Regions from separate parts of the Bacillus sp. T3 genome, predicted to be linked through region 2. Evidence: riboswitches for the same ligand, from Rfam matches in the RefSeq annotation. Region 2 holds a riboswitch; each other region holds the start of a gene.

Region 1 (7,915 bases), 1.7 Mb from region 2:
GAGGATATGACGGGGAAGATACTTGGGATTTGGTTTCCAACCATGACCTTTGTTGCCATCGGCTTTCAACACGTTGTCGCAAATATGTTTGTGATTCCCGCTGCAATTTTTGCAGGGCACTTTACATGGCTAGAATATCTTCATAACTTTGTTCCAGTATTCTTAGGTAATGCGGTTGGCGGTTCTGTGTTTGTTGCGGTTGCATATTACCATGCTTATAAGAAAAATATTGTGAAAAATGAGCTTTCTCAAGCTTCTCCTAATCTGACATTAATGAAAAGAGGCGGAATGTAGTGGCAGAAATTTCAGTAGCTGCAGCACTAATTCGTTTTCTGTTAGGTGGAACTGCCGTCCTAGTCGCAACGATTGTCGCTAAGAAGCTAGGTGAAAAGACAGGGGGAATCTTTGCTGCATTTCCTGCAGTCTATTTAGCCGCTATTTTGACTACTCGCTTAGATTTTAATGGGCAAGAGTTAATCAGCCAATCGGTCATATTATCAAAAGGAGCTATTATTGGGATGAGTATTAATATCCTGATTGCGATTATCGCTGGTTATCTATTACCGAAACATGGTTGGAAGCTGGGTCTTGTTCAGACGCTTATATGTTGGTTTGCTGTTTCGATTGCAGTTGTTTTTGTGACATCCTATGCATTCTAAAAAAGGTGGAAATCATGAATAAACAGGACTTATTTATTCGTTTTATCTTAGGCGGCACGGCTGTTATGGTTAGCTACTTAGTCACGGTTTTATCACCTTGGAAAATACTTGCAGGGATTTTTGCAGCGTTTCCTGCCGTTATGCTCACGGCAGTCTTAATGGTTGGAATAGCTTCGGGTTCAAAAAAAGCTGGGAAAATTGCCAATGGTTCCGTGTTTGGGATGATTGGTGGGGTTGTATGTGTAACAACAGTCCTGCTCGTTTTGCAGTTGAGCAAAGATTGGATGTTAAGCATTATTTTAGGCTTATTCTTCTGGCTAGGGAGCTCGATTGCGATTGCACAAATTAGGGAAAAATTAAATTTTCGCGAAATAAGAAGCCGCTTCATCATACAAAAAAGATCTGAAACCAGCTTGGGCTGGCTTCAGATCTTTTTTGCTTTAACGAAGTGGGGGACTGTCCCCACTTCGTTAAAGCATGTCCTGGTTTAAATTTTTGTTGAAAGATGAAGAATATTAAGATAATATGGTTGTTAGTCACCTTTTAATGGTGCAGATATTCATAATTTAATAGTTTAATTGTTGATTAAGGCGCCGTTAGGCTTAATAGGGAATTTGGTGTAAGACCAAAACTGCCCCCGCAACTGTTAGTGTGGACGAACGAGGAGTGCCACTGTACAAGTATACTTTTTATTAATAAAAAGTAAATATGATGTACGGGAAGGTCCTCAAGTAGGTAGATACACAAGTCAGGAGACCTATCTTAATTGATTCGCTTTCAGCTTCTTCGGGGATGGAGAATGTGAGACGTTTGCAGATAAAGGCCTGTCCTTTTGCGTTTTCATTCGTTTTATCCAATCCGTCCAACTTAGCTGGACGGATTTTTTTATGGTTTCACTCGCAGATTTACAACGTCACAAAAATTACGACAAAAACTAAATAAACTATTTAGGAAAAGGTGCACAAACAAAATGGTTTGTGTGAAAAGGGAAGAACGGTAGACAAATCCGTCACGGTACCCGCCACTGTATAGGGGAGCTCCATTGCAAGGATGTCACTAAAGAACAATTGGGAAGACGCAATGGAACCATGAACCAAAGTCAGGAGACCTGCCTTTACCTAGATACTTCTATTTACCTACGGGACTATGGGTGGAAGTGTGTTGAATGCATGATCTAGCTTTATTATGTATTTTTTACGCACCCCTCTTCGTAGGGGTGTTTTTTTGTGATTGGCTGTGTTAAAGAACGATGTTGATTTTTAGTACACTCTGTTGATTGGAGTGGAAGGTGCGAGACTCCTGCGGGAGAAGGTGTCGCGGGAGACCCCACAGGCGTAAAACGCCGAGGAGGCTCCCGGACTCCCCGCGGAAAGGGAGCACCTGGAACGGAAATCAACAGACAAATTTAACACAGTCTTGTGATTAAGAATAGCACTTCAAGATGAATAGTATGGAAAGGCTTTGCTAAGCCATTGAAATGGAAAAGGAGGAATAAAAATGAAAGGAAAACTACTCGTTATTGGATTTGGTCCAGGAAGCTTTGAACATGTCACGGATAGAGCGAGAGAGGCCATTCAAGAAAGTAATATGGTGATCGGCTACAAAACATATGTGGATTTAATCGAAGGACTGATAACGGATCAGGAAATTATCAGCACAGGAATGACCGAGGAAGTAAGTCGGGCACAAGAAGCAGTAAAGCAAGCAGAACGAGGCAATAAAGTCGCGGTTATCTCGAGTGGAGATGCCGGTGTGTATGGAATGGCTGGTCTTATTTATGAAGTGTTAATCGAGAAGGGCTGGAACAAAGAAACCGGTGTCGAGGTTGAAATTGTTCCGGGCATTTCTGCGATCAATTCATGTGCTTCCCTGTTAGGAGCACCAGTGATGCATGATGCTTGTACCATCAGCTTGAGTGATCATTTGACACCATGGAATTTGATTGAAAGCAGAATTGAAGCTGCAGCCAAAACGGACTTTATTATTGCCTTTTATAATCCCAAAAGTGGGAGAAGAACGCGACAAATAGCGGAGGCACAAAAAATTCTGCTGAAGTACCGTTCCCCTGAAACTCCAGTTGGTTTGGTGAAAAGTGCTTACCGTGATCGGGAGCAGGTGGTGGTCACAAATTTAGAAGAAATGCTAAATCATGAAATTGGGATGTTAACGACAGTTATTGTCGGGAATTCATCCACCTTTTTATATCAAGATTTAATGATCACACCGCGCGGATATCAACGGAAGTATACATTAAATCAATCAGAACAACCGTTAAAGCTACATCAGCGCCTGCAAAAAGAAGCAGAGCCTTGGGCGTTAGATCAGGTGAATCCAATTACTCAGGTTCAAACTGAAAAAAAGATGAGCTCTCATTCAGGGATTTAGCAGAAATGGCCATGCAACTGGCGAATGGGGACAAGGGTGACGTGCAACCAACTCAAGTGCAGCATGTGGCTGAATCGATTTTTGAACTAGCCGTAAGCCCTGGTGTAGCAAATAAGAAATTTACCGCACAGCAAATGCTGTTACTTGCGGAAGTCGTTGGTGAACATGGCGTACTGGAGTATACACAGGACCATCAGTTAAAGCTGCAAATCCCAACATCAAATCCTGATGCGATTACGAACCAATTATCAGAGGCTGGGTTCATGCTTGCGCCAGTCGGTGATGTGTTGACGATAAAAGCTTGTGATTTTTGTGACGGCGATAAAAAGGAAAGCATTCCTTTTGCGGAAGAATTGCAGAAGCGGCTCGGAGGTCTTACCCTTCCGAAGGAGCTAAAGCTCGGTTTCAATGGCTGTGGTATGGCTTGTTATGGTGCAGTTCGTGAAGATATCGGCATTGTCTATCGCTCTGGCGCATTTGATTTGTTTTTAGGGGAAAAACGGTTGGTCGTACTGGTCATCCAGGGCAAATTGTTGCCGAAGGGATTCAGCCAGACGAAATCATTGGCATCATTGAAGGAATCATTCACGACTATAAAGAGAATGGCTATCCGAATGAGCGCTTTTTTAAATACTTTAAGCGTGTAAAACAAGTACAAGGCTTTGTACATATCGATATTACGCCGAAGCTGGCGATACAACCTGCATTATGTGGAGATTAACAGCAGCATTAGACTAATGGACAAAGGGGAGGAAGTATTATGAAGTCGATTTTATTTGTAGGGCATGGAAGTAGAGATCCAGAAGGAAATGATCAAGTCCGCCAATTTATCCAGAAGATGAAGGGACGTATAGACCAGTCTTTGTTAGTTGAAACGTGTTTTTTGGAATTTGAATTACCTACTGTCCCACAAGGGATTGATCAATGTGTGCAAAAAGGAGCGAGTCACATCGTTGTGATTCCAATTATGCTCCTTCCAGCAGGTCATTCGAAGATTCATATCCCTGCAGCAATCGACGAAGCGCGCGCCAAATATCCGCATATTCAACTTACGTACGGTCGTCCAATTGGGATCCATGAGGAAAACATATCGATTTTAAAAACAAGATTAGAAGAAATAGGGGAAGATGTGAACAGGCCTGAGCAAGACAGTGCAGTTCTCCTATTAGGGCGCGGTGGTAGTGACCCTGATGCCAATAGTGATTTGTATAAAATGGCGCGGTTATTTTGGGAGAAGACAAATTACCAGCTTGTTGAAGCGGCGTTCATGGGAGTTACAGATCCACTAGTCGATGCTGGTATTGAGCGGTGTATTAAACTCGGAGCGAAAAAAGTAATGATTTTACCTTACTTTTTATTTACCGGAATTCTAATCAAACGTTTGATTAACATGCTTGAGGAGTTTAAAGCAAAATATCCTGAGGTTGAGTTCAAGCTGGCTGGCTATTTTGGCTTTCATCCAAAATTAGAAAGTATTCTATTAGACCGTGTGAATGAGGCTTTGCAGGATGAAGTAAAGATGAATTGTGATACGTGTATTTATCGAATTGAGGCAATGGAGCACATCGATCACCATCATCACCATGATCATGACCACGGGCATGCACATCACCATCATCACCATGATCATGACCACGGGCATGCACATCACCATCATGATCATGAGCATCATCACCACCACGAACATGACCATAGCCACGAACATCATCACGACCATCAAGAAAAGGCTGATGTTGTACGATGATTCTCGTCTTAGCTGGTACAAGTGACGCTCGTGCACTTGCTAGAAAAATCAATGGAGCAGGTTACGAGCTTTTGACTACAGTGGTTACCGACAATGCAGCAATGGAACTTAAAGCGGCTGGACTTGCAGTAAAGATTGGAAGATTAACATCTTCAGAGATGGCGAGTTTAATTGTTGAACAAGGCATACATGCAGTTGTTGATGGGAGTCACCCGTTCGCTGAGGAAGCATCGCGGAATGCAATTCAGGCTGCAGAGCAGGCTGGTGTTCCCTATATTCGCTATGAACGAGAATCGCAAGACTATCAATATGAAAAACTGACGGTTGTGGAGAGCTATGTTGAGGCAGCCAATCTGGCAGCCGAGAAAAAGGAGTCGTTTTGCTTACAACTGGGAGTAAAACGCTACAGATTTTTACTGAAAAATTACTATCCGATCCAGATGTGCGTTTGCTCGCGCGGATGCTGCCCCGTCTGGATAATCTTGAAAAATGTGAATCATTAGGTTTTCCGCAAAAGAATATTATCGCGATCCAAGGGCCGTTTACGAAGGAATTTGATTTGGCGCTTTATCAACAGTATGGGGTTACGTTGATGATTACAAAGGAAAGCGGGAAAATCGGCTCGGTTGGTGAAAAGATGGCTGCTGCCAAAGAGTTAGGAATTGAAGTGGTGATGATTCATCGACCAAAGCTAGAATATGGCCATGTTTATCAAAACTTTGAGGGTGTGCTTTCAGCGTTGATGGAAGTGGTTCCTTTGCAGGAATCAGACACAAAAAAATAAGGGAGATGGAATCAATGGATTTTCGTACAGATTTTAAACCGGTAACGGTTCAACCACAGCAAATCGAATCAGTTAGCTTTCAAATGATTGATGAAGAGGTAGGGGAGCATGGTTTTACACCGGAGCAATACCGTGTGGCACAAAGGGTGATTCATGCTTCTGCTGATTTTGAATTAGGAAAAAGCCTAGTCTTTCACCGTGATGCGATTGAAGCGGGGATTAATGCCATTCGGAGCGGAAAAAAGGTCGTTGCCGATGTGCAAATGATTCAAAGTGGAGTGAATAAAGCAAGAATTGAAAAATACGGCGGTGAAGTTAAGGTTTATATTTCAGATGCGGATGTTGTTGAGGAAGCTAAGCGCTTGAACACAACACGAGCGATTATTTCGATGAGAAAAGCGATTCATGAAGCCGATGGTGGTATTTATGCGATTGGAAATGCACCAACGGCACTGCTTGAGCTCATTCGTCTCGTGAAAGAGGGAGAAGCAAGACCTGGGTTAGTCATCGGTTTGCCAGTTGGTTTTGTTTCAGCTGCTGAATCAAAGGAAGAGCTAGCGAAACTCGATATTCCGTTTATCACTAATATTGGCAGAAAAGGCGGAAGCACCGTAACCGTAGCCGCACTAAACGCCCTAACATTATTAGCAGAACAAAGATAGTAATTTTTTATAAATGGCTGTGTTAAAGAACGTTGTTGATTTTTGAGTGATCTGTTGATTGGAGTGGAAGGCACGAGACTCCTACGGGAGCATCGGAAATCAACAGACAAATCTAACAAAAAAGAACTAAGCGAGGAATCAACGAAAGCGATGACCGAAGTTCAAGAGAAACCTCAGCAGAAAAAATTAAGACAAGGATATACGACTGGAGCCTGTGCGACTGCGGCGACAAAAGCAGCGCTTATAGCATTAATCACAAACGAGCCGCAAACAGAAACAACAATTTATCTACCTGTTGGCCGATTCGCAACCTTTCAAATTGAAGGCTGTGAAATCAGCGCCAATGAAAAGGTCTCGGCAACTGTGATTAAAGACGGCGGCGATGATCCCGATGCCACACACGGTGCTGAAATCATTGCAACGGTTACGTGGACCAACCAACCTGGAATTAGCTTGGATGGTGGGATTGGCGTTGGTCGAGTGACGAAAGAGGGTCTGCCCATTCAGGTAGGCGAAGCGGCCATCAATCCTGTACCACGGCAAAAGATTGCGGAAACCGCAGAACAAGTGCTTCAGGAGTTTGCCATTGAAAAAGGTGTGCAAATCGTGATTTCTGTACCAGATGGTGTGGAAATTGCGAAAAAAACACTGAATGGCCGCTTAGGGATATTGGGTGGAATTTCGATTTTAGGGACGCGTGGAATTGTCGTCCCATTTTCGACGTCAGCCTATAAAGCAAGCATCGTCCAAGCGTTGAATGTCGCACGGGCCAGTGGATGCGAGCATGTCGTCATCACAACAGGTGGGCGTAGCGAAAAGTATGCGATGCAGAAGTACCCTCACCTTCCTGAAGAGGCATTTATTGAGATGGGTGATTTTGTTGGGTTTACACTAAAACAGTGTAAACGGGTTGGCTTAAAACGTGTTTCAATGGTTGGGATGATGGGGAAATTTTCAAAGGTTGCCCAAGGTGTAATGATGGTTCACTCGAAAAGTGCAGAGGTTGATTTTTCTTTTTTAGCAAAAATTGCAGCGGAAGCAGGGGCGCCAGTGGAGTATTATGAAAAAATCATTGGAGCCAATACCGCTTCACAGGTTGGCGATATGATGGTTGCTGCTGAAATTCATTCTTTTTTTGCAAAGCTGTGCGAGTATTGCTGTAGTGAGGCATTAAAAGAGGTTGGCGGTGGAATCGAAGTGAGCATGACGCTATATACACTTAAGGGAGAATTTTTAGGGGAGGCGGTCCGCAGTGGGGAAATCAATGAAGATGATTGGAATCGGCGATGATGGCAAGCAAGGGCTAATGCCGCTCTATGAAAATTGGATTGATCAAAGTGATGTGTTAATTGGTGGAAAACGGCATCTTAGCTTTTTTCCAGACTACGTGGGGAAAAGGTCGCGATTGAGGGAGGATTAACCTCATTAGTTGAAAGATTGCAAACCGAGGAGCGAAATGTTGTGATTCTAGCTTCTGGAGATCCGTTATTTTACGGGATTGGCAGTTTCCTAGCAAGCAAGGTGCCGATCGAGATTTACCCGGCTGTCAGCTCGATTCAGCTTGCGTTTGCCAGAATGGGCGAGAGATGGCACGATGCTTATTTGACGAGTGTGCATGGGCGAAGCATGAAGGGGCTCGCTCAGCGAATCGACTGCAAGGAGAAGGTTGCGATTTTAACGG
Region 2 (7,915 bases):
AAAAGCATGATACTCAGCTTCAGCTTGTCGAAGATATAGAAGCTTTATTGATCGGCTCAACTGATGTTGGTATCGCTCTTGGTAGCGCGGTTATAGCAGCGGAGTCCATGGGGCTTGGAATTGTTCCAATTGGTGGAGTCAGAAGAAATCCGCAAGCCTTTGTGGATTTGTTGAATTTGCCAGAATATGTTTTTCCGGTTTCGGGACTGGTTGTCGGAGTACCTAGAGCCATTCCAGAGCAAAAACCAAGACTGCCACTTAAGGCAACTCATCTTAAAGAGCAGTATAATGTCGAAGTTCAAAAGGAAAGCATGGACGAATATGATGCGACGATGTCAGCCTATATGTCAGAACGGACAAACGGCCAAGATTCCAGCGATTGGTCAAGTAAAATCGCCCGTTTTTATGATATCGGCTTTGACGAATATCAAAAGAACTCAAGTCCGACAATAAAAAAACAAGGATTCCATTATTGAGGCAGGGGAACGGTTCTCCTGCTTCTAATCCAAAAGCCCATTTCAGGCTCAGCTGAAATGGGCTTTTGGCTGTTTATCGGTGGGATTCGATGATGTTCATATCATTCTGCACCTGGAATGCCCATTGGACACATTTCACCGTCTAAACTGATTCGTTATTTTTCCTTGTTTTAACTAAATAATAGGCCGTCAACAGTGCGGTAATGGGGATATTTAAGGCTACGCCGATACCGGCAAATAGGATATTGATGATTTCTGCACTGAAAATTTTCGAATTCATAATCTCACCAACGGAGTAAGATAAATCTTTAAACCAAATAAGCAATGCCAAATAGCTTCCAAAAAAGGCGAAAAACAACGTATTTGCACATGTACCCAAAATATCATTCCCAATACTTAATCCAGAAAGGAATAAGTCCTTTCGACTTATTAACGGATTATGGCTGAATATTTCGCGCATGGGTGAGGCAATCGAGATCGCTACATCAATAATGGCGCCAATTGTACTAATTATAATCACGGAAGCCCCAATTTTCATAAAATCAATACCAATATGAAGTGAAAAAATACTAAGTTCCTCTACTTCTTCTTCTCCAAATCCTTGAATCATCGCACCTTTCGCCACAATGACTATGAAGAAAATTAAAATTACTGAAGTTATAATCGTTGAAATGAAGGCAATTATTGTTTTTGTGTTCACTTCATTGATAAAAAATAGATTGATACAACTAATCACGATACATGCAATCAATGTGATGATAATGGGATTAGCCGCTGGATTGGTCATAATGATAATGGAAAGAAAGAGGACGCCAAAGTTAAAAAATAAGGCAAGAAAAGATCGGACACCTTTATTACCACCAATTAACATCATCAAAACAAATAGAATAGCTGCCAATAGCACTAATACATTCATGATTTTGCCCTCTTTCGATTAACAAAGAAAATGGAGGTGTAAAGACCAATTGGGATGGTTAATACAATACCAATGCCACCTGCAAGTGCTCGAGCGAATTCAAGTGAAAGGTTCATGGAAAGGGTGAACCCTAATGGTGAGGCGTTTTTTAAATACAAAATAAGCATAGGTATCGAACCACTAATATAAACAAAAAACAATATATTTGTCATTGGACCCATAATATCTTTACCAATGTCAATTCCTGAAGCTTTAAGAGCTTTAACTGGAATGTTGATATTTTTTTCATACAACCCGAAGATAGAGGAAGACATTGTTATGGCTATATCCATTACGGCACCTAATGAACCGAGCAATAAACCTGTCAAAAATACGATTTTATAAGGGCGCGTGATAAATTGCATTTCTTCATAACGCAAACCCTGTTCGTCAGTAAACCATAGTGCAAGATATGCAATAAACAGTGACAGAAAAGTCCCTAATAAGGTCGCAACGATTGCTGCATAGGTTTTTTCATTAAAACCATTAACAAGTAACAAAGAAATACAAGTAAATAAAATAGCGCTAATACTACATATCAACAACAAACTAATGTCGGATGAATCAATGTAAGCATCCAATGCATAGGACAAAAGTACTGCGTTGACTACTAAACTTATAATCGAAAATAAGCCTTGCTTTTTCCCAACAAGGAGTAAGGTGAAAATAAAAGCCCATGTTACAATTACAACGTATTTGTCGCGTTTAACATTGATAATCGATCCGGTTATTTGATTATTTTTATTATTATTGGAGTCGACCGAAACAAATAATTCATTTCCAATATGATATTCATGGTCATATGCTCCGGAAGCTGAATATTCATTCGTTAAGTAGATTCGACTCCCTTTTTCGTCTCCATTTTTTAATTCTGCAATTATAGCCTGTGTGTATAGTAGGTCTTTATTGTCATACGCATCCGTCTGTTCAGTTTTATTTACTATGTCTGTTTTGATTACTTTTGCTATTGGTTGTTGGTAGAAGGAATAATTGTGTTGAACAAAAAGAACTGACAGGACAAAGCTTAGGATAAGGATAATGTATCCAACTTTCCTTTTATTAGAAATATTACTAAATTGGTTTACGATCGCATTCAAAAAAAAACCTCCATTTTTGCGATATTTCTTGCTGAAACTTAAGTCTTGATTATACCACGGTAAAAGCCCATTTCATAGCTGGAGATATGGGCTTTCATATTATATAAATTACAATTGAATCCATATACACCTAGTGAATGGTCATAATTTTATCGAGTCGGAAGCGATGATGCTCATATCCTTCCGCATCTGCAATATCCATTGGTACCATCGCCGCAATTTCCTTCATTCGAATTAAAAAAGAATCAATGTGCATAATAACAAACAGATGAATGATGGTAAAGGATGGTTATTTTGATTTATATTTATAATGACTACGGCGGAACACATACCACGTCTTTAGCGGCAGCTTATCATTTAAAACAATTACCTCAATCGGAACGTAAGCTAACCTCAGAAGAAATTTTAAATGTAAAATATTTTAATCAATTAACGAAAGAGGATTTTGGAAAAATCATTTTTCATGGCAAAGATGAAGAAGGCAACCCAGTTTATTCCATCGGAAGGAAAAGGAACAAACTCGTTGTACCAGCATTAAAAGAATTGGCTTTACTATTACAAAATAATTTCCATTTCTCTGAGAAAATAGTCTTCTCTAATACTTCACCAACTGTTCCCATTGCTATGTCATTGGGGGGATTTTTTCGAGAGGGTTGAAAATTGACTTTATTGGTGTACCGTTATTACTCATTGGTGCAAAACAATGCTGTGATAATATTTATCGCTTGGTTGAAAACACGAAACATGTAGGTAGAGCATCTTTCAATGAAAATGTGATTGTTTTAGAAAATGAAATGTTCAAGTAATTAGTTGAATTGGTATTTTTTTAAGACTTAATAGTGGACATAAAAATATCAATCATGTATTATGAGAAAAATCAATATTTTCTAAACAGGTGTTGTGCATTTTAAAATGCATAGCTTAAATGGGAAGTTCGGTGAAAGTCCGACACGGTTCCCGCCACTGTAATTCGGAGCAATCTGCAAAATGTCACTGCTTTATTCGTAAAGTGGGAAGACGCAGGGAGCAACGATGTTAAGTCAGGAGACCTGCCTGTTTATTGAACATGACGTGACCTACGGGAAATAGGAAGGTGTTTACTATCATGACAGTTTTGGGTGCATTTATTTTTTGTAAAGCATACGATTGTTTAATGTGAGCATATAAACCTATGAGGTTTGTATGCTCTTTTTATTTTGGTCATGATTCATTTCCAATTTTTATAAAATGAAAAAAGGGGAGTGATTCCATGTCTTACACCATCATTACTAATCAAAAGGATGTAGTGAAAACATTAGAATATTGTCAGTTTGACCACCATCTCAATCGTTTTCGTGATCCAATTAAGCAACAAGAGGCGATGTGTAAGGCAATGGAAACGAAGCAGGGGAAAATGGCCCTTGCGGTACACAATCATTCTATTGTTGGCTACACGATTATTCTTGAACCTGAAACGGATGAAAGGTGGAGAGGGCTAGATTTTTTAAAAATGTTAGGTGTGATTGAGGTAGCACCTCGGTTGCGAAATCAAAAAGTGGCGAAAAAATTGCTTCAGGATTTGTTTTCTCTCGAAGAAACAGAAAAGTCCATAGTCATTTCTTTAGAATGTTGCTGGCATTGGGACTTAAAGATGACGAATGGCGACCCTCTTCAATATAGAAGCATGTTGAAACATGTTCTGGAGTCAGTTGGATTTCAAGAATTTCGAACAAATGAGCCCGATATCGCATGCTATGATGTGAATTTCATGATGGCTCGAGTGGGGAGTGAAATATCCATAGATCAGGTGAATCAATTTACTAAGCTGGCTATGGATAATAGGTACTTATCATAGAATTATAAATAATTAGATACGAAAACTTTAATGAAACGAAAAGGGGATAGGACATGGCGACTTGGGATTTATCTACAACTAAGCATCATCTATTTATTTGTAACGGAAGCAGCTGCAAAAAGGCAGGTGCAGAAGATTTGACCCAATCGATTAGAAATGAGATTTCGACAAGCGGGTTAGATCAAGTCATTCATACAACTAGAACACTCTGTAATGGGCGTTGCCATGATAAATGCGTAGTTATTTCATACCCTGATGGAAATTGGTATAAGGATATGGTTCCTGAAGATGTGCCGCAGTTTATCGACTTACTTGTCTCAGGATCTGGAATGGAAGCAAAAAAAAGCCATGCTTTTAATGGCACAGGATTTCAAGCATCGGATACAACCGTTATTGGAAAAATGAAAGATGTAGAAATTGTTAAGAAGGTATCAAAAGTATATTAAGGTTAACGTTGAAGCCACTTCTCCAATTCATTGTGGGGGCTAGTTAGTTTAAAAAGAAGGACCATGCCCAAGTAAATCAACGTTTCACCAGTCCGTAAGGTTTGGAATCGGATAGTTTGATTTTTTTATGGGTAATGGTCATTCATTTTCTAGCAGATTCTAGTAATCTACTTCCTTTGGCTTATAGATCTTTCCAAGACCCCAAACCTTTTGAACCTCACCTTCTTGCATATCGGTCATCGCTTTTGAAATCATATTAATTTTCGCATCAATGTTATCAATCATATGGCAAAGGTGTGCTTCAAGTGTAATTGGTTCGGCTGTGCTGCCCCAGCCATTGCTTAGCGGACCGTGATGACTGGAGATAATATTCATTAACTCATAAACAACCGTCACTTCTTCTAAGGTAACGGAGCGTTCATTACGAATCGCGACGAGTTTTCGGTCAATCATTTGGTTCACAATTTGAATATGCCCTAAAAATTGTCCAAACAGGGTATACTCAGGAGCTGTATAATCACGAGTCATCTCGATGATTTTTCCCATATCATGCAGGGTTAAGGCTGCATACATTTTACTGCGATTTACAGCCTCACCGTATTGATCACAAATATTCTTTGCGATTCTAAGTAGAGATAATGTATGAAAGGCGAGTCCACTTTTGAAATTATGGTGCATTTTAACGGCTGCTACATGCTGCATGAAGTACTTTTTATTTTCCTCAAATAACTCTGACGTGATTTGATGCAGGATCGGGATTTTGATTTCATTAATGAAGAAATGAATTTCCTCCTCCATGCTTTCAACCGCTTCAGGGGCAGCTTCAATGAAATCCCGATAATCAACTTCGTCCTTTTGTGCTAAACGGTATCCGTTAATCGTCATTTGCACTTGCCCATTATACTCAGATGCATCTCCCGTGATGTGCAACATCGCTCCATTTGAGAAAATAGCTAACAGCTCTTCAACGGATCGACCTCCAAACCCATTATTCCACAGCTTGCAGGCTACTAATTTGTGCTTTTTTGCGATCGTGATGTTGAGGTAAGGATCACCTTTTTTCGTTTTTTCCTGCTTTACCTCTTTTACAAGACAAAAACCCTCAAAGGAATTTCCTGGTGCTAATTCTAATAAACAAGAAACAGGCATTAAATTTACCCTCCCAATGCATTGCTTATATCTATTTATTGAAAAAGTTTTTGTAAAGAACAAACGTTCCTTCTATTGTAACATGAAAAGGAGTTGCCATAAACTTTTTCAAAACTGGTATGATCTATTTCATTATTAAAATTGGTAATATTCCAAAAGTCAGGAACATGCCACTAAGGGAATTGTAGCCAAAGCCAAAACGTGCATATATCTACATTCTCGTTCATATACACAATAAAACGTGCAAAAATTTCAGAAGTTGTATCATAACTATTCGAAAGTCGTGCATATATTTTTTAACTTATATCATAAACACAATTAGACGTGCATATCAGGTCACTTTCGTGCATAAAATTACCGAAATCTCCTCACTGTTATTAAGATAAAAGGCTAAAATCTAAAAAAACAGCAATTTCTTTAGAAAAAATCGATATTTTTATAAAGATCTACTGCTAATCCTTAAAAAATAGTCAGATTTATTAAAAACAAAATTTCTTAAATCAACAGGTTAAGATTCACACAGTGGTAAGCAAGGGGCTGTTCTCCTGCTTCTTAAGTGTCATTTGTTTTGACCAAAATTCATAGAATCATTAACTTTTATTCAACAACAGCATAATTTTGGTGCAAATTGACAGCTTCACGAACAAAAAAAGCAGTGAGATTCCAAATCTCACTGCTTTTTTTAGCGATTCATTTTAGAGAGTATTAAATCAATTGATGCATGGTCTTCAGGTGCGGTGTCAATATGGTTCCAAAGAACGTTTCCATGTGCATCAAATAACCACGTTCCACCTTGAATAAAAACATCATGAGTTTTCATGGCTGTTTGAATGAGCTGTTTTTGGTCTACATCTTCGGGAAAAAAGGCTTTAGAACCTTTTGTGATAAAAATTTTGGCCGCCTTCAAAAGCAGCTTCGATTTTTGCATCGTTAAATGTCCCATATTGTTATATAGCTCACGCTTTGGATCACCATAGATTGGGAATGGATAGGGACCAAATGCATTAACAAATTGTTCAAGGTAAGAGCTAGTAGACGGAGTAATCACTATAACCTGGTAGTCTGATGCAGTTAATTCTTGATACCTCTCACGCAACTGCGTAAGCATTTCTCGGCAAACCGGTCAGCCAGGATGTCTTACGAATACGACTAAGTTTTTTTGATTTAGAATGATGTCCTTAAAGGATACTTCTCCCTCGATATGGTGTTGTAGTAGTGCATTCATCGTGTTCACCTCTTAAGTTGTTCTTGTTGTTTTTTGCAGATTTTCAATCATGTTATGGATGTTTGTGAGTAAATCAAGGTACTCATTTTTATTAAGTCCAAAATGGGGGATGCATTTTTCAGGTAATTCGATCGCAGCATCTCTTAGATTGTTGCCTTTATCTGTAAGTTCGATAAACACTTTGCGCTCATCGTCCTTGGCACGCTCCCGAATCACAAGTTCCATTGCTTCCATGCGTTTGAGCATCGGAGTTAGGGTTCCACTGTCTAAATACAAGAGCTCGCTTATTTCTTTAACTGTTAAGCGCTTATGTTCCCATAAAACCGTCAACACTAAAAACTGAGGATACGTAAGGCCGAGCTGCTCTAGAATAGGGCGGTACAGGCGTGTTATTTCTCGGGAACATGCATAAATGGCGAAACATAATTGATTTTCAAGCTTTAAAAAATGCTCAGCATCCACTAATGTCGCTCCTTATCATTAATTATATTGTGCACAATTTAATTTTACAAAATGTAATTAATCTTGTCCATACTTGTGATTTAAAGTAAGAAATGCGGGAAACACTAAAACGATGATAATCTATAATGTCAAAAACTCTTTAAATGAAATTTTTTTTCCAAAAATACAAACCAAGACATCGGAGGAATATTGAGTGGGTGTTGGGGCTTGGTGTTATTTAACTTTAATAATCTTATCAATATTGGTGGTTGGTTTAGCATACTGGAAAAAT
Region 3 (7,915 bases), 1.2 Mb from region 2:
CTGCTTTCCCCTAATCACATTGCTTACTTTGACTTATTGTTTGCTTGTACAAAAGTGGGGGCTATCTTTGTACCGCTAAATTGGCGACTTTCTAGCGAGGAAATAAATACTATACTGCAAGATTGTGAACCTACATTGATTGGATACCATACGAAATTTTGTAATACAATTGGAAGTCTAGAGGTTGAAAAAAAGAAGCTGTTTACGGTCAACACTTCGGATTTTGAAGAGATGATAGAACAAAAAGGGAAATGGACTGAAGCGGTTCAGGTTTGTGAGGAAGATGCCAGTATGATTATTTATACGGGCGGAACTACAGGGAAACCAAAAGGGGTTGTACTTGCCCATCGTTCAATTATGTGCAATGCAATAAATACGGTATTAAGCTGGAATTTAATGGATAGTGATTGTACATTAACAAGTATGCCACTGTTCCATACCTGGGGCCTAAATATTTTGTCCATTCCGTTATTGCATATAGGTGGAAAGGTTGTCATCACAGAAGTGTTCAATCCTGTAAAATCAATTGAATATATAAACCAGTATCGATGCACAATCATAATATTTGTTCCAACGATGTACCATATGCTATTTCAAACAGAGGAATTTCAAAAAAGTACATTTCCTTCCATGCGATTATTTCTTTCAGGGGGAGCGCCTTGTCCGCTGGAAGTTTATGATATGTTTGCTCACAAAGGAATTGCTTTTAAAGAAGGATATGGATTAACAGAGGCCGGTCCGAATAATTTTTATATTGATCCGCAGGTTGCAAATGTTAAACGAGGCTCTGTCGGCAAGCCAATGCTGCTAAATACGATAAAGCTTTTGACTGAGGATGGACGTCAGGCAGGTGCACATGAAGTTGGAGAAATTGTCATTAAAGGAAAACACGTTTTTTCGAGTTATTGGAACAATAAAGAAGCAACAGAGGAAGTGCTAAAGGAAGGCTGGCTATATACAGGAGATTTAGGAAAGAAAGATGAAAGCGGCTTCTTTTATATTGTTGGCCGGAAAAAGGATATGATCATAACTGGAGGAGAAAATGTCTTTCCGCTAGAGGTGGAGCACTGGCTGGAATCACATCCAGCTATTTCAGAAGCAGCGGTAATTGGGCTACCTGATGATAAGTGGGGTGAAGTGGTCATTGCTTTTGTTGTGGTTAACGGGCAACCTGTTCAACAGGCCGAATTAAAGAGCTTTTGTGAAACGAAGCTTGGAAGATATAAGATTCCACGTCATTTTATGTTTGTGGAAGAACTGCCGAAAACCCATGTAGGCAAAATTGATAAAAAGCGATTAAAAGAATTGGGTCTGCAAACATTAGAGGCAAATTAATAACCAATAAAGGGGATGGCACAAAGGTTTAACTACTTTGTGTCATCCCCTTTTAGGATTATTCAGACTAGTTTTGAAAATATGAAATAGTATAATCGAAGTATAATACATCAGGATATGGAAATATTTAGTTTGTAAGAAAAATGAAGGGAGCTCAGATGATGGAAGATAATCTTTACGAAAAATTAGGTGGGGAAGAGGCAATTTCAAAGGTAGTAGACTATTTTTATAATGAACTAGTCCTAAAGGATGAGAAGGTTAATTCATTTTTTGAACATACGGATATGGAAAAGCAGCGCCGCCATCAATCAAAGTTTATTAGCTTTGCACTAGGTGGGCCGAATCAATACTCCTGGACAATCAATGGCTAAAGCACATGAAGGAATGAATCTTCAACCGGACCATTTTAATGCAATTGCTAACCATTTGCATGATGCTTTGGCCCATTATGGTGTCAGCGAGGCAGATATTGACAAAGCCTTAACAAAGGTAGCTTCATTAAAAGATGATATATTGTTCAAATAAAATTCAATGGTATCTCTATCTTTATTAAACGACCAGAATCCGTTTCATGGTCGTTTTTTTGTGCCCTATTCAACAACCAGAGATAACCTGAATAATCTTAATAAACAGTTAACAGAATATTAAAATTTAAAGCGTTGACAGGCTGTGTGAAAGAATGTTATCCTTTTGTTAGAAAAGCTAACACGAAACGTAAGTAGATGTGATGTTTATTTCAACGGAATATTTGTTTTTATTGTCGTTTAATAAACGACACGTTTGGATTTGTTAGGTATCCTGACATCATTCTTGTTTATTCGACAAAAAACATAGCTCTAAGTGACATATTCCGATTAAATTGATTGGTATACATATTTTGCTTTCTATAGGAGGATTACCATGTTTTCAAAGTACGATTATGCTTCAGGTTTTGATGAAATGTTTAATGAAAAAGGAGGAATCCGCAATCATTATGAACAGGTTCACAACTTGCTAAATAAAATGAACGAAACTGATTTAAAAAACCTTCAATCATCCATGCAAACGTTCATGATGAAACAAGGGGTTACCTTTACATTATATAGTGGCGATGAAGGTGATTCATTGGAACGGACGATCCCTGTCGATATCATTCCAAGAATCATTCCGGCTAATGAATGGTCGATGATAGAAAAGGGAATTAAACAAAGAGTAACAGCAATAAATCAATTTATCCGTGATATTTATCATGAACAGGTGATCCTCCGTGAAGGCATTATTCCTCGAAAAATGGTTGTATCAAATCCTTATTTTCTTACAGAAATGATGGGTGTTGAAGTACCAGGAGATGTGTATATCCCTCTTTCCGGCATCGATTTGATTCGAGATGAATCGGGGCAATATTTTGTGCTAGAAGACAACCTAAGGACGCCTTCAGGTTTGTCCTATATATATAAAAATCGGACATGGATGCTTCGCCTATTTAGAGATTTAATTTTTCAGCATAAGGTTCGTCCAATAAATAATAGTTTGGATTCTTTTCTTTCTATACTTCGAAGTCTTTCTCCTACAAATAAAAAAGATCCAGTCGTCGTGTTATTAACTCCAGGTTGTTATAATTCCGCCTATTTTGAGCATTCATTTTTAGCCCAGCAAATGGGAATTCCGCTAGTTGAGGGTAGGGACCTAAAGGTTATTAATCAAAAGGTATATATGAAAACAATAAAGGGACTACAGCAGGTTGATGTTGTATATCGCCGTGTTGATGATGATTTTCTTGATCCATTATGCTTCCGTTCTGATTCGATGTTAGGTGTGCCTGGAATAATGAATGCGTATCGAGCAGGCAATGTGGCGATTGCGAATGCACCAGGAACGGGGATTGCTGATGATAAAGCGATCTACACATATATTCCTGAGATGATACGGTTCTACTTGAATGAAGAACCTATTTTGAAAAATATACCAACATATGTTTTATCAAGAGAAAAAGATTTAGAGTATGCACTTAGTCATTTACCAGAAATGGTTGTAAAGGAAACCTCATTATCAGGTGGATATGGAATGCTGATTGGTCCTCGGGCAACACGACAGGAAATCGAGGAATTTAGAGCTAAGATTATCCAAACACCAGATAAATATATTGCTCAGCCTACAATTAATTTGTCTAGTGTGCCGTCCCTTGTTGCTAATGGAATTGAAGGTAGACATGTTGACCTAAGACCTTTTGCCTTTATGGGGGATAAAGATGTTGAAGTATTACCTGGGGGATTAACGAGAGTTGCCCTCAAGGAACGAAGTCTTGTAGTGAATTCCTCACAGGGTGGAGGAAGTAAAGATACTTGGGTTTTATACTAATTTAGGAAAGAAGGAAACGGTATGTTAAGCAGAACCGCAGAATCATTTTATTGGATTGGTCGTTATACAGAGAGAATAGATTATACTGCACGTCTGGTTGATGTAAATCTTTACGCTCACCATAGCCTTCAAGATAACGAGAATCATAGCGCTGACCTGCAAAATAGATTGAATCCAGTTCTTAAAGATGTCTCTAATGATAAAAAACGAGAATTCACTTCTGAACCGATAAGAATCGTAAACTATTTCACTTTTGATCGTACAAATGTCAATTCCATTAACAACTGCCTCCAATTGGCTAGGAATAATGTACGTGAAGTAAGACAATACGCAACAAGTCGGATGTGGGATAGTATTAATGCCTTTTATATGTGGTTCCAGGAGCAAAAGGTGGAATTAGACCGAGTAAAGCAGCCGTTTTTATTATTTGACCGAGTTCGTAGCGAGGTTTCTTTATTCCAGTCCATTGCTAACCGCTCGATGCTTCATGAGGTGGAGTGGGGATACATGCAAGCTGGTGTCCTATTGGAGCGTTCGGAAAATTCGATTCGAATGATTCAGCTATTCCTTTCTTCTATTATAGAAAAGAAGGGGAAGCTTCCTGTTTATGATGCAAATCTTCTTAATACTTTATTAGAAAGTATCGATGGTTTTGAAGCATTTCGCAGAACCCATGGACAAAATTTAACGCTGGAACGGGTCTTAGAATTTCTTCTGCTAAATTCTGTTTTTCCTGGCTCTGTCTATTTCTCGTTGTATGAATTAGAGGAGCACTTGAAAAATATGAAAATTGAATTTCAATTGGATGGACTTTCTAAAGTTATCCGGACGATTAATCGCTTAAGAGCTTTAATTTTTCAAAGCCTTGATTTATCTGGTAAATCGATGGAGCAGCATAAGGACTTTCTTGAAAGCGTTCAAGCAGGCTGCGATCAAATTGGACAAGATATTGTGAAAAGTCTCGTATTTGATCGTGAAGGAGACTTATCAGAAAACTTACCCAGGAAGCTGGCTGAATTGGTATGAAATTGGAAATCGTCCATCAAACAAGCTATACCTACGAGGAGCCTGTAGGGTACAGTGTCAATGAAATTAGGCTGACTCCAAGAACGGATTTCAGGCAATCATGTGTCAACCATTCAATCATCACAGTTCCGGGGGCTGAGCTTTTTTCCTATCAAGATTACTTTGGGAACGTGGCGCATGCGTTTACTGTAGATAAGCCACATCGCAAGCTCATCATAACTTCCCATTCGATCGTGGATACACATGAAACAGATCGAAATGATTATCACTTGTTACCTGTGAAAAAGGAGAAGCAAATCTTAAAGAGTGACCACTTTCAAAACACCTTTGCTGAATATTTATCTGGAACTCCCTATACCATGATTACGGATGATATTAAAAGTTACGCAAAGACACTCCCTGACCTTGATTCGTCAGGGAGTGTCTATCAATTATTAAGAGAAATAACAGAAACAATTTATTCCTCTTTTATTTATGATCCAAATGCCACACATGTTAATACAACAGTGGATGAGACATTAAAGTTAAAAAGAGGAGTTTGTCAGGATTTTGCCCATTTAATGAGTGCTATATGTCGAGTAAGGGATATCCCAGCTCGTTATATTAGTGGTTATCATTTTATTGGTGACCTTCAAGGTGGCCACGCCGACTATGATCAAGCATCACATGCTTGGATTGAAGCATACGTACCAGGTATTGGTTGGGTTGGCTTTGATCCAACCAATAATGGTTTAATTGATTGGCGTTATGTAAAAGTGTGTCACGGCCGTGATTACCGCGATATTGTTCCGGTTAAAGGGATTTATATAGGGGCCGCTAAACAAACGATGGCAGTAGATGTTGATGTAAAAGTTGTCCAAGAAGAACAAGCAAAAGAATAATTTGTTTCTAAAGACAGGAGAGAAAAGCTCCTGTTTTTTGTGTTGTATGGGGGAGTGTGACAGAAATATGGCGTTGGCTAATAGATCTGCGAAATCCGCTAATAGAATTACAAAATTAGCTAATAGAATCACAAAATTAACTAATAGAACCACATTCTATCATAAAGATTCGACTTAAATTTCTAAAATATCAGAAAATACTACACAAAGGAATGAAAAAGATATACAAAAGTGTGCACTATTTGTATAATGATAAATGATATTGAAATAAGATTGGTATAAACAGGTGCGAATGTCTTAGAAATTTAGATTTCGCTTAATAGGGAAGTTGGAAAAGCCAACGCGGTCCCGCCACTGTAAATGGGAGCAACCTTTACCAAGCCACTGTCAAGTATGATGGGAAGGCAGAGGGAGCAATGATCATGAGCCAGGAAACCTGCCTGTTTTCTACACCACAAACCTACGTGGATAGGAGGGTGTTAAGACAGGAATATTGTTTATTTCTGCTTAACTAGCCACAAACCTCCTCCTACAACAACTAGGAGGTTTTTTTAATGCCATTTTTTATACGAAATGAAAGGGAGAGTTGGGAATATGAAGATTAATAGGACATCAAAGCTGCTTCTAGTATTATTTATGTTATTTTCATTGGTAGCAGGCGCGTTCCAAGCACCTGTTGCTGCAGCAGCAGAAGAAAATGGAGCATATGTTACCGTTATTGGAGAAAATAACGAAGTGCTAGTGAACGAGAAAAGAGTAGAGCTTAGTGAACAATCATCTGCATTAGATATTTTGACTAAAGCTGTTGATGGTGATGTAGTTACTTCTGATCAAGATTTGGGAAAATCACTTGATGCAATCAAAGGGTTAGCAAAAAAAGATACATTTTATTGGGCATTTTATGTGAATCAATTTTTTTCAAGTACTAGTTCAGAAAACTATACTGCACAAAATGGGGATCATTTGACATTCCGATATGAGGATTGGGAAAAGGCTTCAAACAGTGCCACAATTAAAGTTATTGGCAAAAACGATGAAACACTAGCTAAAACCGCCTATCCCGTCTCATATTTAGGAGAAGCGACAGCATTACAATTTTTACAAAATACAATTGGCAAAGAAAATGTTGGCTTTGATGACAATAGATTTTTAAAGATTAATGGTATTCAGGCGGAAGGAACCTATTACTGGGCTTTTTATGTAAATGACGAATACGCTCAAACAGGAGCAGATACTCATATTTTACAGCCTAATAACAAAATAACCTTTAAATACGAATCATGGGAGCAGCCATCTGAAGAAGAGCCAGGCGAGGAACCAAGCGAAGAACCGGTTGATGAAGAACAAACTCCTGCTAAACCAATTCCAGCCGAAGTCCTTCAAAACGCGGTTAACACAACGCTGAATCTGTTTAAGCCAGAATTTGTTGGCTCTAAAGAAGCCGTTGTATTAAATAAATTGGGAAAGGCCATTCCAGCCGATTATTTAGCCAATGTTACGCAGACAGTCATTGATAAGAAAGGCTATTTTAGAAATATTACCGATGTTGAGGGTCATGTTTTAGGAATCGTTGCTGCGGGTGGAGACCCAACAAATGTAGCGGGCTATAATTTAATTTCTTCTATTTATAATGGTGATGTGTCAAAGCCAGGCTTTAATGGAGTTGCCTATGCTTTAATCGCTCTTGATAGTAAGAAATTTGAAATTCCAGCATCTGCAACATGGACAAGAGAGAAATTAGTTAACTACTTAATTGAAAATCAAGATGAGGATGGCAGCTGGAAGGGTGCGGATGCGGATGTTGATATTACAGCGATGGTATTACAGTCACTAGCGCCTTATCAGGATCAGCCAGCAGTCAGTGAAGCAATCGCTAAAGGTGTGGAAAATTTATCGACTGTTTATCGTTCAGGAGATATCGACAACAGTAACACGACTGCACAAGTAATAATTGCATTATCTGCCTTAGGGATCGATCCAAATGGAGTAGATTTTACAAAGGATGGAGTTAGTGTTCTTGCTTATTTATTAACGTTCCAAACAACTGACGGCTTTGCTTGGAAGCACGGATTAGAAACGGATATGCTTGCTACAAGCCAAAGTCTTCAGGCATTAGTAGCTTATCAGCTTTACGTTGAGGGAAAAGGCTCATTATTTGATTTATCTGTGACACCAACATCAAGTAATCCTGTAACACCAAGTTCACCTGAGACAGTGCAACCAACAACAGCTGCACCTAGCAATGATAATAATACAGAAACAGCCATTGCTAGTTCTCAAAATGGGAAGGCACTTCCGAATACAGCGACGAATTCTTACAACACCCTAGCATTAGG
Region 4 (7,915 bases), 620 kb from region 2:
CTTGCTGACATGTATGTTTGCTTGATAGATAGTAGATTAACAGGATTAAGGAACAAGCTTATCCAAATAATCACTTCTAACGAGATTTACTATATAGCTTGATGTAAAATAAAATATGAAAGCTACTGTACCTTTTTAACCCATATAAACTTTGCATTTACTTTGAACGTTTTGGTAGTAGGGCTAATAAGAGAAAGGTGAAGAGAGATGAAGATTGGGGTTATTATCCATTCTCAGACCAATCATACCTATTTTGTGGCTCAAAGATTGAAAGAAGAGCTCTCTGCAACAGGACATTCAGTTTCTATTGTCAAAATAATCGCAGCAAACGATCGAGAGCAAGACATTAATAAAATTAAACTAGAAAATACACCAGATGTTTCTGAATACGATGGTATTATTTTCGGAGCACCAGTCAGAGGTTTTGCATTATCGCCAATTTTAACAGCATATCTTACTGGCATGAATACACTTAGAGGTAAAAAAGTTGAATGCTATGTGACTCAATTTTTTCGCTATCCTTGGATGGGTGGGAATCGAGCAATCAAGCAAATGAAAAACATATGTGAAGAAAAAGATGCTAATGTGATCGGGACTGGAATAATAAATTGGTCAAGCAAAAAGCGCAAGGTCCAAATTGAACAAATGGCAGAAAAACAAAAACAATTGTTTGTTTAAAAAGATGTAAAAAGCTTGGGGGTAGAATGTGCTTTAGCCCCCAAGCTTATTTGTGTGCTGAATTATTCAGTCTTGAAAAATCCCAATGCGTATTTAATGCCTTCTTCAATATCGTTTGTTTCATAACCAGATAAATCTTCATGGGTAATTTCTAAAGTCGTCCTTGTTAATGAATAGCCGCTGTCCAAATTTATATCAAGCATCACTTCAAACCCGTCTGCTGTTTGTGATATTTGGATAATGTCATAATCACGAATCGGCGTACCTGTTTCGTATTCTAACGGCTCTAATTCAAACATAATAAACACCTCCTCTTTATTGCTCCAAATCCTATTTAGGTTATACAAATCAAAAGTCAGATATTCTCGATAAAAATCGCTATCGAAAGCTTTTCATGTATAATGGAATCTAATCAGATTTTGCATATGAATAATTCACTGTGAGAACATATATAAGTCGGATAATATAAAAAAAGAGGTATATACATGAATGAATCAAGCTTTGAGAATTATGGATTAAGTGCGGAAATAACAAGAGCGTTAGCTGTATTGAAATACGATACGCCAACGGAGGTTCAAAAAGAAGTGATCCCGAAAGCATTGGAGAATCAAGATCTTGTCGTAAAATCGCAAACAGGAAGTGGCAAGACAGCAGCCTTCGCTATTCCGATTTGTGAGTTAGTCCAATGGGAGGAAAAAAAGCCGCAAGCATTAATCCTTACCCCTACACGTGAGCTAGCTGTTCAGGTTCGAGAGGATATCACGAATATTGGAAGGTTTAAACGAATTAAAGCATTGGCTGTCTATGGAAAAGAACCATTTGCCAAACAAAAGGAAGAACTGAAACAAAAAACACATGTCGTTGTCGGGACACCTGGTCGAGTGATGGACCATATTGAAAGAGGTACATTGGTCTTAGATGCGATTAAGTATCTTATTATCGACGAAACGGACGAAATGTTAAATATGGGATTTATTGATGAAGTGGAAGCGATTATCAATGAGCTCCCATCAAATAGGGTAACGATGATGTTTTCTGCTACTTTACCTAAAGATGTTGAAAATCTATACCATCGATATATGCAAAGTCCAATTAGCATTGAAATAGAGGCAACTGGTATTACAACCGATACGATTGATCATTCTGTAATCGAAGTGAAGGACGAGAACAAAATCTCTTTGCTTAAAGATCTTACGGTTGTTGAAAATCCTGATAGCTGCATGATTTTTTGCAGGACGAAAGAAAATGTTGAGTCAGTATTTAAGGAATTAGAAAGTGCTCATTATTCTTGTGAAAGACTCCACGGAGGCTTGGAGCAAGAAGATCGCTTTGCGGTTATGGATGGCTTCAAAATGGGCAATTTTCGTTATTTGGTAGCAACCGATGTAGCAGCACGAGGAATTGATATTGATAATGTGTCACTTATCATAAATTATGATGTTCCAATGGAAAAAGAGAGCTATGTTCACCGCACAGGAAGAACTGGTCGAGCTGGTAATAAAGGAAAAGCAATTATGTTCGTGACTCCATATGAAGGAAAGTTTCTTAGAGGAATTGAAAGATACATTGGATTTGAGATCCCGGTGATGGCTCCTCCTACTCAGGAAGAGGTTGAAAGGTGCAAAAAGGCGTTTGAAGAAAAACTCAGCGGGAGACGCGCTGTGAGAAATAATAAAACCGCACGAATCAATCAAGATATTATGAAACTCCATTTCAACGGAGGGAAAAAGAAGAAAATTCGCGCCGTTGATTTTGTCGGAACCATTACGAAGATTCCAGGTGTAAGTGTAGATGATATAGGAATTATTACGATTCAAGATAATTTGTCTTATGTGGATATTCTTAATGGAAAGGGTTCATTAGTCTTACAAGCCATGGAGAATTCAACAATCAAAGGGAAGAAGCTGAAAGTGAGCAAAGCAAGGAAATAACACATAGTAGATTCACTTTGAAAAGGATGGGAAAAATGAGCGATACAATAACAAAATTACAAAATCTACACAAATCAACGCAAAAATTAGAGGCGGCTTTACAGGAGTTTTGGGGCTTAGTTGATGAATTAGAGGAGGATAAGGAGTTCTCTGGATTCACTAAACAAAAGAACGCAAATAAGCTAAGTTCCAATTCAAATCTAGTGGTGCTAGCAGAAAAAATAGCTGAATTTAAATCCTGCTTGGATGAAATTCCCGAGGACGGAACGGTAGTGATTGATTTTGAAGATGCATTATCTGAACTGACGGATCTGATCAAGCAAAACAAATAGGATTGTAGGAGCAAGTACAAACAATTTTCTTTGCTGTATTTTCTTCTTACATTAACGAGATTTTTTTCCAAAATAGGTGTAAAATAAGGGTGAGAAATACTACACAATTAGACTTGCTTCTAATTATAATGAAGGAAGATGGGAAGCATGAACAAAGAAAAAATGTTATCCTACGGAACCTGGTGCTTTGTTGGCGATTATTGGATTAGGCGCAGTCGGTTGTGGAATGATGTTGATGGTGCAGCCTGATGGTGAAAGTATTGGTTTGTCGTTGAATCTTCTTGAAAATACACCATTTGAAGACTTTATGATTCCAGGAATTGTCTTATTCTCTATTAACGGAGTGGCTAGTCTTGTTGGCGCATTTTTATCCTTTAGAAACCATCGATATGCCGGGTTAGCAACGATGATTCTTGGGGTTGCGATGATTATCTGGATTACAGCGGAGGTATATTGGATCGGTGGGGAAAGCTTCCTACAGCCGACAATGTTTGCAGTGGGACTTGCTGAGTTGATATTAGGATTTTACCAGCAAACTCAACACCCTGATTATCATGGATTTTTTAAACATCAACACCATACTCATGCTCATTAGTTCTTACAAATACGAATAACCTTAAATAGTTAAAACCGATAACGATCAAATCGTCATCGGTTTTTTTATACCATTATTTTAATAAGGGATTGGTTTGCACTCCATTCTCTGAAATAATTCTTCCTTATTCCGTGGGACGGTATGTGTATGATCGGCCAAACCCGCTTCAATCATTGATTGAAATGTTTCAAACACCCATGGTTTTTCCAAATATGCCTGTAGCAAAAGGTGTTCTTGGTGAAAAATGTTTACCGGGTCGCCTTGGTAAATGATGTTTCCGTCATTCATGATTATGATTTCATCTGCCCACTCGTAGGCAAGATTTACATCGTGTGTTGAAAGGATAATTGTTTTTTCAGGCTGATGAAGTGAATCTAACAGGGCTACGATTTGTCGAGAATAGTATGAATCTAGGCCAGCTGTAGGCTCGTCAAGGATCCAAACATCGGGATCCATTGCCAAAATTCCAGCAATGGCAACGCGCTTTTTTTGCCCTAAACTTAGGAAATGTGTAGGTTTATCTTCAAGATCTAAAACATCTGTTTGCTTCATCGCCCAATTCACTTTTTCATGGACCTCAGTCAGTGGAAATCCTAAGTTAATTGGACCGAATGAAATATCCTGCCTAACATTAGCTGAAAATAACTGAATATCTGGGTTTTGGAAAACGATTCCCACCTGTCTCCGTAACGACAATAAGGACTTGCGGTCATAGCGCATTGGCAGACCTTTATAGCTAATCCGACCTGAAGAAGGCTGTAACAATCCGTTTAAATGAAGAAATAAAGTTGATTTTCCAGCACCATTATTACCGAGTAAAGCAATTTTTTTACCTAATTTGATGTTGAGATTAAGATTGTTTAATGCTCTTTTTCCATCGGGATATTGATGGGTTAGGCAATCGATTTCAAAAATATGATCTGTCATCCTACAGAAGCCTCCAACTATTTAGATAAATGAATAACACGCTAACTTGAATCCCGATGATGATACACCAATTGATTGGGGATAAATGGTACGTATTTTCATAAGAAGGGATATGTTCCTGATAGCCTCTTGCATCCATCGCCATCGTTAACTGCTTGGAGCGCTGAAATACACTAACAAATAAAACAGATATAAGATAACCAAAGGAATGGATTCCTCTACGAATGGTGCTATAACCTAACCTTGCATTTTGTGATTGATAAATATCGAGAGCTGTTTCGATAAAAATAAAAACATAACGATAGGTCAATTCGATCAATTCAATCAAAAGAATGGGTAATTTCAGCTTGCGTAGAACCATTAACAAATCCGTGATGGGGGTAGTCAACGTCAAGAAATATAAACTGCTAATCCCACTTAAAACAACAACAACTAGTTTTACCGATGTCCAAAAACTTTCTTCACTAATAAATATTTGCCAATCTCCTATTGGCGATGACCAGCAAATATCTGTTGGAAATACATTTCCTTTTGTAAAATGAATTAGTATCGTGAAAACACTACTTAGTAAAAATACCCCAGGTAGAATAAGTAATTTAGCATAATAGAAGACGGGGATTTTCGCAGCAAAAATAATTAATGAACTCATCACGATAAACGTAATGAGAGCCACCAATATATCCCTAACAAGTAATGAAAACAATAAAAGGGAGAGTGACAGGATCGTTTTTTCAAGCGGATGAACCTGTTTAAGACGGTTAATATAAGCATACTTATCAATGAGCAGCATCTGATGTCTGATCCTCTTTTTCTGGACTATTGGATTGCTTCTTTTTCTGATGCATGGATCCAATGAAATACCCGATAAAGCCTGCACCAATCGCTGCTTGAAGTGCAAAAAGCAAGCTTTCTGTTTCCCTGCCTGGGGGCTCCCAAATGTTTGTAAACCAAGCTTTATAGTTTGGTTGAATTTCAGAAATGGCTGCTTTGGCTTTGCTGTCTGCTCCGCCAAAATCTGTTTCTTTGATCGTTAGTAATGGAACCATTACTAGAATGATAACGAGTGAGAGGAGGAGTATACTTCTCTTCATTTATCGAACCTCCTTGGATATAACGCCAAGAAATTTTAACTCTTGCAGATTATATTTTTTCAAAAAATTCATAACGACAACAGTGAGGAGTCCTTCACTGATCGCTAACGGTATTTGCGTAAAAGCAAAAATTGCAGCAAATTTTGTAAAGGATGCAATGACTCCACCTACTTCTGATGGAAATGCCAATGCCAGCTGGAAGGATGTGACCAAATATGTACCTAAATCGCCCAACGATGCAGCTAAGAAAACAGCTACTGATAAGGACCATCCTAATCTTGTCGCAGCTTTAAAAATAAAAAAGGAAATAATGGGTCCACAAACAGCCATCGCGAACGCATTTGCCCCTAATGTTGTTAGACCTCCATGGGCTAGCAATAGCGCTTGAAACAAGAGTACAATCGAGCCAATCACGCTCATGGCAAGTGGTCCAAATAAAATAGTTCCTAAACCGACTCCTGTCGGATGGGAAGAACTTCCCGACACAGAAGGCAATTTAAGGGCGGACAAGACGAAGACAAAAGCACCAGAAAGACCAAGCATCATTTTCGTTTCGGGATTTGCCTTTACTTTGGCCTGTATCGATCGGTAGCCTATTATGAGGAAGGGAAGGGTGATAACCCACCAAAATATTGCCCATTCTATCGGTAAGAAGCCCTCCATAATATGCATAGCAGCGGCTTTATTTGGAACAATCCAAATGAAAAAAACAAAATAAATGATTTTCCAGTTAATCTTATACATAATTTCTCCTTTCAAACTTCTAAAATTGCAAAGCATAAGTGGTGAGGAGAAATGGCTGGCAAATAAAAAGCACTTCTTTCGAGTTGAAAGAAGTGCTAAAAGAACAGTAAATAACAAAAGGTAAAAAAACCAAATCTACTTGATCTGCACACCCATCCTCGTAGGTTGAAACAGTTACACGCTTCATGGCAGGTCTCCTGGCTTAGGATCATCGTCTTATTACATCCTTCCCATCAATGATTGACAGTGGATCTAATTTTGTAATCAGACTCCTCATTACAGTGGCGGGAACGTGCCGGATTTGCACCGACTTCCCTTTTAAGCTAAATCATTAACATTTAGCACCATTAAGCATATGAAGTTTTTGAAAATTTCTAATTTATCTTACCATGAGGTTAAGTTTCTATCAACAAATTCTAATTTACTTTGACAAAAATAGTAATCTTTCACATTAAAAAGGAGAGATTCGACATTTGTTAAGGTCGAATCTCTCCTTAATTTGCATAAGTTTAGCAAATTTTGCGCTTACCCCGGAAATAAATTGAAACAGGAAATAAACTATTTTAGTATGTCCAATTTATTATTTGTTCTGTGCAAATTAGAATGAGCTTCTACAAAGCCAAAATATCATTCTAGCTTAATTTAACACTTCAATTTGACTGCCAAGTAGAACAGCACGTAATGTGTTTGTTTCTTCATCATTTAATGGTAGCAATGGTAAACGAACGCCACCAACATGAATTCCTTTCATATTTAAAGCGGCTTTAACTGGTGATGGATTTGGAGCAGCAAATAATGCTTTCATGATCGGAAGAAGGCAACGGTGTGAAATACTTGCTTCCTCTAACTGTCCGTTCTTAAAGCTAGTCACCATGTCTTGCATTTCATTTCCAATAATATGAGAGGCAACAGAGACAACACCCGCTCCGCCAATGGCTAGAATAGGGATGGTTAAGCCGTCGTCACCACTATATACACTAAAATCACTAGGTGTTTCACGAATGATTTCCGCAATCGCATCTAAATTCCCACTAGCTTCTTTTATTGCAACAATATTGTTTATTTTTGAAAGTCGAACAACAGTCTCGGCAGAAAGATTGACGACACTTCGTCCGGGAATATTATAAAGCATGACTGGCAAGGAAGTTGCTTCTGCAATCACTTTAAAATGCTGATACATGCCTTCCTGTGATGGCTTGTTGTAATAAGGTGTGACAAGCATGATTCCATCAACACCAGCCTCTTCAGCAAGTCGAGTTAAAATGATCGAAGCTCGAGTGTTGTTGGAGCCCGTTCCAGCAATAACAGGAACTCTTCCATCAACAATTTCGACGACAAATTGAAAAAGTGCTACTTTTTCATCTGAAGTCAACGTAGGAGATTCTCCAGTTGTCCCAGCTACAACAATTCCATCCGTACCGTTTGCAATTAAATGATTAACAAGTGTTCTCGTTGCATTAAAATCAATTTCTCCATTTTGATCAAATGGTGTTACCATCGCAGTTAAAACCTGGCCAAAATTCATTATTCTCACCCTTTAATTAATTTTTTTCGTAATTTGAGGTGGATAGGCCTAACAAAAATCAACGCAAAAAAGCAGCAACGAGGGATCGCTGC

The links. Region 2 has a riboswitch for cobalamin ahead of RGF10_RS13920 (hypothetical protein). Riboswitches for the same ligand answer to the same signal wherever they lie in the genome.
Region 1: it holds a riboswitch for cobalamin, as region 2 does, so the genes downstream of both, cobJ (precorrin-3B C(17)-methyltransferase) here and RGF10_RS13920 (hypothetical protein) in region 2, are expected to answer to the same signal.
Region 3: it holds a riboswitch for cobalamin, as region 2 does, so the genes downstream of both, RGF10_RS20150 (DUF4430 domain-containing protein) here and RGF10_RS13920 (hypothetical protein) in region 2, are expected to answer to the same signal.
Region 4: it holds a riboswitch for cobalamin, as region 2 does, so the genes downstream of both, RGF10_RS10860 (energy-coupling factor ABC transporter permease) here and RGF10_RS13920 (hypothetical protein) in region 2, are expected to answer to the same signal.

What each region holds. Positions count from the first base shown of each region.
Region 1 is NZ_CP137761.1:4,404,569-4,412,483, reverse strand. It holds gene RGF10_RS22660 (formate/nitrite transporter family protein) at 1-294, shown strand, start outside; gene RGF10_RS22655 (DUF3147 family protein) at 294-659, shown strand; gene RGF10_RS22650 (DUF3147 family protein) at 674-1,150, shown strand; cobalamin riboswitch at 1,231-1,439, shown strand; cobalamin riboswitch at 1,598-1,790, shown strand; partial or broken gene cobJ (precorrin-3B C(17)-methyltransferase) at 2,157-3,765, shown strand; gene RGF10_RS22640 (sirohydrochlorin chelatase) at 3,805-4,788, shown strand; partial or broken gene cobK (precorrin-6A reductase) at 4,785-5,572, shown strand; gene RGF10_RS22630 (precorrin-8X methylmutase) at 5,587-6,234, shown strand; gene RGF10_RS22625 (cobalt-precorrin-5B (C(1))-methyltransferase) at 6,385-7,524, shown strand; partial or broken gene cbiE (precorrin-6y C5,15-methyltransferase (decarboxylating) subunit CbiE) at 7,499-7,915, shown strand, end outside.
Region 2 is NZ_CP137761.1:2,699,916-2,707,830, reverse strand. It holds gene RGF10_RS13945 (NADPH-dependent oxidoreductase) at 1-476, shown strand, start outside; gene RGF10_RS13940 (YibE/F family protein) at 619-1,392, opposite strand; gene RGF10_RS13935 (YibE/F family protein) at 1,389-2,528, opposite strand; gene RGF10_RS13930 (hypothetical protein) at 2,659-2,784, opposite strand; partial or broken gene RGF10_RS13925 (DUF3189 family protein) at 2,823-3,334, shown strand; cobalamin riboswitch at 3,405-3,600, shown strand; gene RGF10_RS13920 (hypothetical protein) at 3,778-4,362, shown strand; gene RGF10_RS13915 ((2Fe-2S) ferredoxin domain-containing protein) at 4,416-4,808, shown strand; gene RGF10_RS13910 (3'-5' exoribonuclease YhaM family protein) at 4,968-5,957, opposite strand; partial or broken gene RGF10_RS13905 (peroxiredoxin-like family protein) at 6,640-7,068, opposite strand; gene RGF10_RS13900 (MarR family winged helix-turn-helix transcriptional regulator) at 7,195-7,644, opposite strand; gene RGF10_RS13895 (hypothetical protein) at 7,838-7,915, shown strand, end outside.
Region 3 is NZ_CP137761.1:3,942,258-3,950,172, reverse strand. It holds gene RGF10_RS20175 (class I adenylate-forming enzyme family protein) at 1-1,335, shown strand, start outside; partial or broken gene RGF10_RS20170 (group I truncated hemoglobin) at 1,497-1,860, shown strand; gene RGF10_RS20165 (circularly permuted type 2 ATP-grasp protein) at 2,236-3,672, shown strand; gene RGF10_RS20160 (alpha-E domain-containing protein) at 3,694-4,698, shown strand; gene RGF10_RS20155 (transglutaminase family protein) at 4,695-5,579, shown strand; cobalamin riboswitch at 5,847-6,038, shown strand; gene RGF10_RS20150 (DUF4430 domain-containing protein) at 6,174-7,915, shown strand, end outside.
Region 4 is NZ_CP137761.1:2,082,208-2,090,122, forward strand. It holds gene RGF10_RS10820 (flavodoxin family protein) at 208-678, shown strand; gene RGF10_RS10825 (hypothetical protein) at 741-977, opposite strand; gene RGF10_RS10830 (DEAD/DEAH box helicase) at 1,164-2,609, shown strand; gene RGF10_RS10835 (hypothetical protein) at 2,645-2,941, shown strand; gene RGF10_RS10840 (hypothetical protein) at 3,132-3,536, shown strand; gene RGF10_RS10845 (energy-coupling factor ABC transporter ATP-binding protein) at 3,615-4,463, opposite strand; gene cbiQ (cobalt ECF transporter T component CbiQ) at 4,465-5,253, opposite strand; gene RGF10_RS10855 (energy-coupling factor ABC transporter substrate-binding protein) at 5,240-5,554, opposite strand; gene RGF10_RS10860 (energy-coupling factor ABC transporter permease) at 5,555-6,298, opposite strand; cobalamin riboswitch at 6,468-6,662, opposite strand; gene dapA (4-hydroxy-tetrahydrodipicolinate synthase) at 6,936-7,823, opposite strand.